DNA from 2 places in the Pseudogulbenkiania sp. AW2-16 genome. Region 2 is predicted to be linked to the other one. Evidence: predicted binding sites of a transcription regulator. Region 2 holds the regulator's gene; the other holds the start of a gene.
What was found. The regulator NrdR, encoded in region 2, represses ribonucleotide reductase genes. The targets are predictions, from matches to a motif close to AAANACNATATATNGTNTTT.

Region 1 (3,502 bases), 960 kb from region 2:
GCATCACTGCCCTGCCCTGACCCACGTGCCGCGCGCCGGCATCGTGCACCGGCTCGACAAGGAAACCAGTGGCCTGATGGTGGTGGCCAAGACCATCCCGGCGCAGACCGAGCTGGTGCGCCAGATGCAGGCGCGCAGCGTCAAACGCATCTACCGGGCTATCGCGGACGGCGTGGTACCGTTCGACGGCAAGATCGAAACCCTGATCGGGCGCGATCCGCACAACCGCATGCGCATGGCCGTGGTGAAATTCGGCGGCAAGCAGGCCATCACCCACGTGCGCGTGCTGGCCACCTTCCCCAGTCACTCGTATATCGAGTGCCGTCTGGAAACCGGCCGCACGCACCAGATTCGCGTGCACATGCGCGAAGCACGCCACCCGCTGGCCGGCGACCCGCTCTACGGCAACCCGCGCCACACCATGCCGGACGAGATCGAAGAGGCCGTCAAGGCGCTGGGCCGCCGAGGCGCTGCACGCCTACAGCCTGACCCTGACCCACCCGGCCACGGGCCAGGAAATGACCTGGAAGGCCAAGCTGCCGGACGACATGAAGCATCTGCTCGCGGTACTGGGCGACGAAGGCCAGCCCCAGGAAATGGCCGAGCACGACAACCTCGACGAGGATGACGAGGACTGGGACGACGGAGACTACGATGTCGAGGTGCTGTATGTTCGCGACTAACCCCGACTGGCTGACGGCCGACTGGCCGGCACCGGCCAAGGTCAAGACCCTGATCACCACCCGCAAGGGCGGCGTCAGCGAAGCGCCCTACGACAGCTTCAACCTCGGCGCCCACGTCGGCGACCTGCCCGAGCATGTTTCCCTCAACCGCGAGACGCTGCGCCGCTTCGTGCCGGAGGAGCCGGCCTGGCTCAACCAGGTGCACGGCACGCGCGTGGTGAACGCCGCCGACGTCACCGAAACCCCGCCCGAGGCCGATGCCAGCGTGAGCCGCACCCCGGATGCGGTATGCGTGATCATGACCGCGGACTGCCTGCCGGTACTGCTTACCAGCCGTGACGGCAGCGTGGTCGGTGCCGCCCATGCCGGCTGGCGCGGGCTGTGCGACGGCGTGATCGAAGCCACGGTGAGCGCAATGAACGAACCGGCGGCCAACCTCATGGCCTGGCTCGGCCCGGCCATCGGGCCGGATGCCTTCGAAGTCGGCGCCGAGGTGCGTGCTGCCTTCATGGCGCACGACCCCGCCGCCGCCCAGGTGTTCACCGACATCGGCGAGGGCAAGTTCCTGGCCGACATCTACACGCTGGCACGACAGCGGCTGGCGGCACTCGGCATCAGCGAGGTTTACGGCGGCGACTTCTGCACCGTGATCGATCGCGAGCGCTTCTTCTCCTACCGCCGCGACCGCACCACCGGGCGCATGGCGAGCCTGATCTGGATCGAACCCTGAGCAGCGGGTTTGGCACCGACACGAACCGCCCACCGTGGCGGTTTTTTCATGCCTGCGGCGTAGCATCGCCGCCACACGCCATGCCCACACCATCTGGTGTTGTTTTGTTGCCAGCGGACCATTCCTTGTAATACGGGGCTTGTAGCCTGCCGCACCGCAACAGCACGGCAAGCACCGAAAACGGGAAGTGGGCCGCAAAGCCAATAACCACGCGGATTTCCGTTTTCCAGCGCGCTGTCAAGACTTGTTCTGCCGCTCACTCACCACTAGAATTTGGGCCTGTTCCGCAGTAAAACAATACATATAGTGTTTGCCCACAGCTAACACACAGCTTTTCAACAGACTTGTCCACAGCGGTTTCATCCCGCTGACAATCCACCACCCAAAGCAAGAGGGCCCCATGCAACTGACCACCTTTGAAGGGCAAACTGCCGCCGAGCTCGGCCGAGCCGCCGCACCGCAAGCCGACTTCAGCCAGTACAAGACCATCCGTCGCAATGGCGCCGTCGTACCGTTCGAGCCGGTCAAGATTTCCATCGCCATGACCAAGGCCTTCCTGGCGATCATGGGGCACCAGGGCGCGACTTCCGCCAGCATCCGCGACAAGGTCGCCCAACTGACCGAGATGGTGGTGAGTGCGCTGATGCGCCGCAAGCCGGAAGGCGGCGCCATCCACATCGAAGACATCCAGGACCAGGTGGAGCTGTCGCTGATGCGCGCCGGCGAGCACGACGTGGCCCGCGCCTACGTGCTGTACCGTGAAGAGCGCTCGCGCGAGCGCGCCGCCCGTGGCGAAGCCCTGACCCAGATCACCATCAACGTGGTGCGCAAGAACGGCGCCAAGCTGCCGCTCGATATCGCCAAGCTGCGCGCCACCATCGAATCGGCCTGCGTGGGCCTGGCCGAAACCGACGTCGACGCCATCCTCACCGAAACGCTGAAGAACATCTACGACGGCGTCAGCGAAGAAGAGGTGAACAAGTCCTCCATCCTGGCCGCGCGCGCCATGATCGAGCAGGACCCGGCCTACGACTACGTCACCGCCCGCCTGCTGCTCAACAACATCCGCCTGGAAATCCTCGGCGAAGCCGTGAGCCAGGAAGAAATGGGCCAGTGCTACGTCGACTACTTCCCGCAGGCCATCAAGAAGGGCATCGCCGCCGAACTCCTGGACGAGCGCCTGGGCGAGTACGACCTGAAAAAGCTGGGCGCCGCGCTCGACGCCAGCCGCGACCTGCAATTCGGCTACCTTGGCCTGCAGACCCTGTACGACCGCTACTTCCTGCACGTGAACGGCACCCGCATCGAGATGCCGCAGGCGTTCTACATGCGCGTCGCCATGGGTCTGGCGCTGAACGAGGTGGAGCGCGAAGCGCGCGCCATCGAGTTCTACAACGTGCTGTCGAGCTTCGACTTCATGTCGTCTACCCCGACGCTGTTCAACTCCGGCACGCGCCGCAGCCAGCTCTCCAGCTGCTACCTGACCACCATTGCGGACGACCTCGACGGCATCTACGAAGGCATCAAGGAAAACGCCCTGCTCTCCAAGTTTGCCGGCGGCCTGGGCAATGACTGGACCCCGGTGCGCGCCATGGGCTCGCACATCAAGGGCACCAACGGCAAGTCGCAAGGCGTGGTGCCGTTCCTGAAGGTGGTCAACGACACCGCCGTGGCGGTGAACCAGGGCGGCAAGCGCAAGGGCGCGGTGTGCGCCTACCTGGAAACCTGGCACCTCGATATCGAAGAGTTCGTCGAACTGCGCAAGAACACCGGTGACGACCGCCGCCGCACCCACGACATGAACACCGCCAACTGGATTCCGGACCTGTTCATGAAGCGCGTGATGGACGGCGCCGAGTGGACGCTGCTGTCGCCGTCCGAGTGCCCGGACCTGCACGATCTGGTCGGCGCTGCCTTCGAGAAGCGCTACCAGGAATACGAAGCCATGGCCGCCCGCGGCGAGATCAAGGTGTCCAAGCGCATCCCGGCCCTGAGCCTGTGGCGCAAGATGCTGACCATGCTGTTTGAAACCGGCCACCCGTGGATCACCTTCAAGGACCCGTGCAACATCCGCAGTCCGCAAGGCCAC
Region 2 (3,502 bases):
AACTGGGAGGGCTTCGTCTGGCAGCTGTCGCCGCTGGATTCGGTGCCGCTGATCGCGTCGCAGTTCTGCGAACTGATGGCCGAGTGCCGGGTGAGCGACGTGCGCGTGGTGCCGCAGGTACAGCCGGATCAGCAGAACGGCATTCCGCTGTTCCTGACCGCCGACGATATCCCGGCGCCGGGTTCGACGCTGCAGTAATGATGTCTCGGGACATGAGCCGGATTCATGCTCATGTCCCGAATTGCTCATACCAATGGGCCGCGCATTTGAGGTAAAATCGCGCATCTCGATTAACCCTTTGATTGGAAGAGTCAAAGATGTTTGCAGCCGATCTGACGATCGCCAAGTACGATCCGGAACTGTCCGCGGCGATGGACGCCGAATACCGCCGTCAGGAAGACCATGTCGAACTGATCGCCTCCGAAAACTACGTCAGCCCTGCCGTGATGGAAGCCCAAGGCTCCGTCCTGACCAACAAGTACGCCGAAGGCTACCCGGGCAAGCGCTACTATGGCGGCTGTGAACACGTCGACGTGGTGGAGCAGCTGGCGATCGACCGCCTCAAGGCGCTGTTCGGCGCCGAGTACGCCAACGTGCAGCCGCACTCCGGCTCGCAGGCCAACCAGGCGGTGTACGTGTCGGTGCTGAAGCCGGGCGACACCATCCTCGGCATGAGCCTGGCGCACGGCGGTCACCTGACCCACGGCGCGTCGGTGAACATCTCCGGCAAGCTGTACAACGTGGTGCCGTACGGCCTGGACGAGAACGAAGTGCTGGACTACGACGCCGTCGAGCGTCTGGCGCGCGAACACAAGCCGAAGATGATCGTGGCCGGTGCTTCCGCCTACGCGCTGGAAATCGACTGGGCGCGTTTCCGCAAGATCGCCGACGAAGTGGGGGCCTACCTGTTCGTCGACATGGCTCACTACGCTGGCCTGGTGGCCGCCGGTGAGTACCCGAGCCCGGTGCCGTTCGCCGACTTCGTCACCACCACCACGCACAAGACCCTGCGCGGTCCGCGCGGCGGCGTGATCCTGGCCAAGGCGGAATACGAGAAGGCGCTGAATTCGGCGATCTTCCCGTGCCTGCAGGGCGGTCCGCTGATGCACGTCATCGCCGCCAAGGCCGTGGCCTTCAAGGAAGCCGCGTCGCCGGAGTTCAAGGCCTACGCCCAGCAGGTCAAGCAGAACGCCAAGGTGATGGCCGAGACCCTGATCGAGCGCGGTCTGCGCATCGTGTCGGGCAAGACCGAGTCGCACGTGTTCCTGGTGGATCTGCGTGCCAAGAGCATCACCGGCAAGGACGCCGAAGCCGCCCTGGGCCGCGCCCACATCACCGTCAACAAGAACGCCATCCCGAACGACCCGGAAAAGCCGTTCGTGACCTCCGGCGTCCGCATCGGCACCCCGGCCATGACCAGCCGCGGCTTCGGCGAGGCGGAAGCCAAGCTGCTGGCCAACCTGATCGCCGACGTGCTGGAAGCGCCGAACGACGAGGCCGTGACCGCGCGCGTGGCCGGTGAAGTCCAGGCGCTGTGCCAGCGCCTGCCGGTGTACGCGGCCAAGTAAGCCCATCGTCACGCCTGTGTGATACTGAAAGCGGCCTTCGGGCCGCTTTTGTTTTTTCGGGCAGGGGTTTAAGGCGGCCCGGTGGTGTCCGGTGCTCGTCCTGGTGGGCCGATTGGAGTAGGCCCGAACGAGGTGGAGCGGCACGGCGGCACCGCGCGGCGACGCGCTCTCTTGACGAGCGTCAGAAACGGTGGCGTTAACGCTCCCGACCTTTGCTGATACCATCGTAGGATTATTACTAGCCAGGTCGTCACATCATGAAATGTCCGTTTTGCGGCAACGCCGACACCCAGGTGATCGATTCACGCGTCAGCGAAGACGGCACCAGCATCCGCCGCCGCCGCCGCTGCCTGGCGTGTGAAAAGCGGTTTACCACCTTCGAAACCGCCGACGTGCGCATGCCGCAGGTGGTGAAGTCGGGTGGGCATCGTTCCGAGTTCGATGTCGAGCGGGTGCGCACCAGCTTCCTGCGTGCGCTGCACAAGCGCCCGGTGCCGACCGCGCTGGTCGACGACGCCATCGACCGTATCTGCCACCGCCTGCTGCAACTGGGCGAGCGCGAGGTCAGTTCGCGCCAGATCGGCGAGATGGTGATGAATGAGTTGGCGAAACTGGATAAAGTAGCCTATATCCGTTTTGCCTCGGTATATCGCAGTTTCCAGGACGTCTCGGAGTTTTCCGAGGCGATCAAGGAAATCCAGAAATCCTCGTGAGAGAGTCCATGACGTTTTCCGCGGTTGACCACGCCATGATGGCGCAGGCACTGAGGTTGGCCGAACAAGGCCTGTACACCACCACGCCGAACCCCCGGGTCGGCTGTGTCGTAGTGCGTGACGGCGAGGTCGTGGGCGAGGGCTGGCATATCGCGGCCGGCACCCCGCATGCCGAGGTGCACGCCCTGCGCATGGCGGGCGAGCTCGCGCGCGGCGCCACCGCCTACGTGACGCTGGAGCCGTGCAGCCACTATGGGCGCACCCCGCCGTGTGCCAAGGGCCTGATCGAGGCCGGTGTCGGCCGCGTGGTGGCGGCGATGCAGGATCCGTATCACGAAGTGGCCGGGCGTGGCCTGGACATGTTGCGCGCTGCCGGCATCGTGGTGGCGGTGGGCTTGCTGGAGGCCGAGGCGCGGCGCCTCAACAAGGGTTTCTTGTCGCGCGCCGAGCGCGGCCGGCCGTGGGTGACGCTGAAGGCGGCGGCCTCGCTGGACGGCAAGACCGCTTTGTTGAACGGCGCCAGCCAGTGGATTACCGGCCCCGATGCGCGGCGCGACGTGCATCGCCTGCGCGCCCGTTCCTGCGCCATCCTGACCGGCAGCGGGACGGTGCTGGCGGACGATCCGCAGCTGACGGTGCGCGAGGTGTTTACCCCACGCCAGCCGCGGCGGGTGGTGGTGGATAGCCGGTTGCAGACGTCGCCTGGGGCGCGCATCTACCGCGACGGCGAAACCATCCTTGCCACGGCGGTCGCCGACGCGGCGCGCCACCAGCCTTACCTGGAGCAGGGGGTGACGGTGTGGGCGCTGGGCGATACCGCCGGCCGGGTCGATCTGGCTGCCTTGCTGGTGCGCCTGGCGCAGGAAGGCGTGGGTGAGCTGATGGTCGAGGCGGGGGCCGGGCTCAACGGCGCCTTGCTGCAGGCCGGGCTGGTCGACGAGATCGTGCTGTACCTGGCGCCGACGCTGCTGGGCGACGCGGCGCAGGGTTTGTTTGGCTGGCCGGCGCTGGAGTCGCTGGCCGGGAAAAGGAATGTGGTGGTCCGTGATCTGCGCATGGTGGGTCAGGACGTGCGACTGGAGTTGGCAATACCGTCCTGCTGAGGGTGAGTGGCGGGTCGGGCAATGAGGGAAGTGGCAGCAGCACAAAAAATCAAAACATAAAGGAGGATGACGATGAAACTGGCAGCAAAGCAGCTGGAGCATGTGTCCCGACTGGTGT

Region 1: ABKF58_RS16235 (ribonucleoside-diphosphate reductase subunit alpha) is a predicted target of NrdR. The motif match lies at 1,706-1,725, and genes of this name have one in related genera.

What each region holds. Positions count from the first base shown of each region.
Region 1 is NZ_CP157668.1:3,332,113-3,335,614, forward strand. Features, by position in the region: partial or broken gene rluD (23S rRNA pseudouridine(1911/1915/1917) synthase RluD) at 1-683, shown strand, start outside; gene pgeF (peptidoglycan editing factor PgeF) at 670-1,413, shown strand; gene ABKF58_RS16235 (ribonucleoside-diphosphate reductase subunit alpha) at 1,814-3,502, shown strand, end outside.
Region 2 is NZ_CP157668.1:97,912-101,413, reverse strand. Features, by position in the region: gene ABKF58_RS00480 (hypothetical protein) at 1-198, shown strand, start outside; gene glyA (serine hydroxymethyltransferase) at 318-1,568, shown strand; gene nrdR (transcriptional regulator NrdR) at 1,826-2,281, shown strand; gene ribD (bifunctional diaminohydroxyphosphoribosylaminopyrimidine deaminase/5-amino-6-(5-phosphoribosylamino)uracil reductase RibD) at 2,290-3,384, shown strand; gene ABKF58_RS00460 (malate/lactate/ureidoglycolate dehydrogenase) at 3,457-3,502, shown strand, end outside.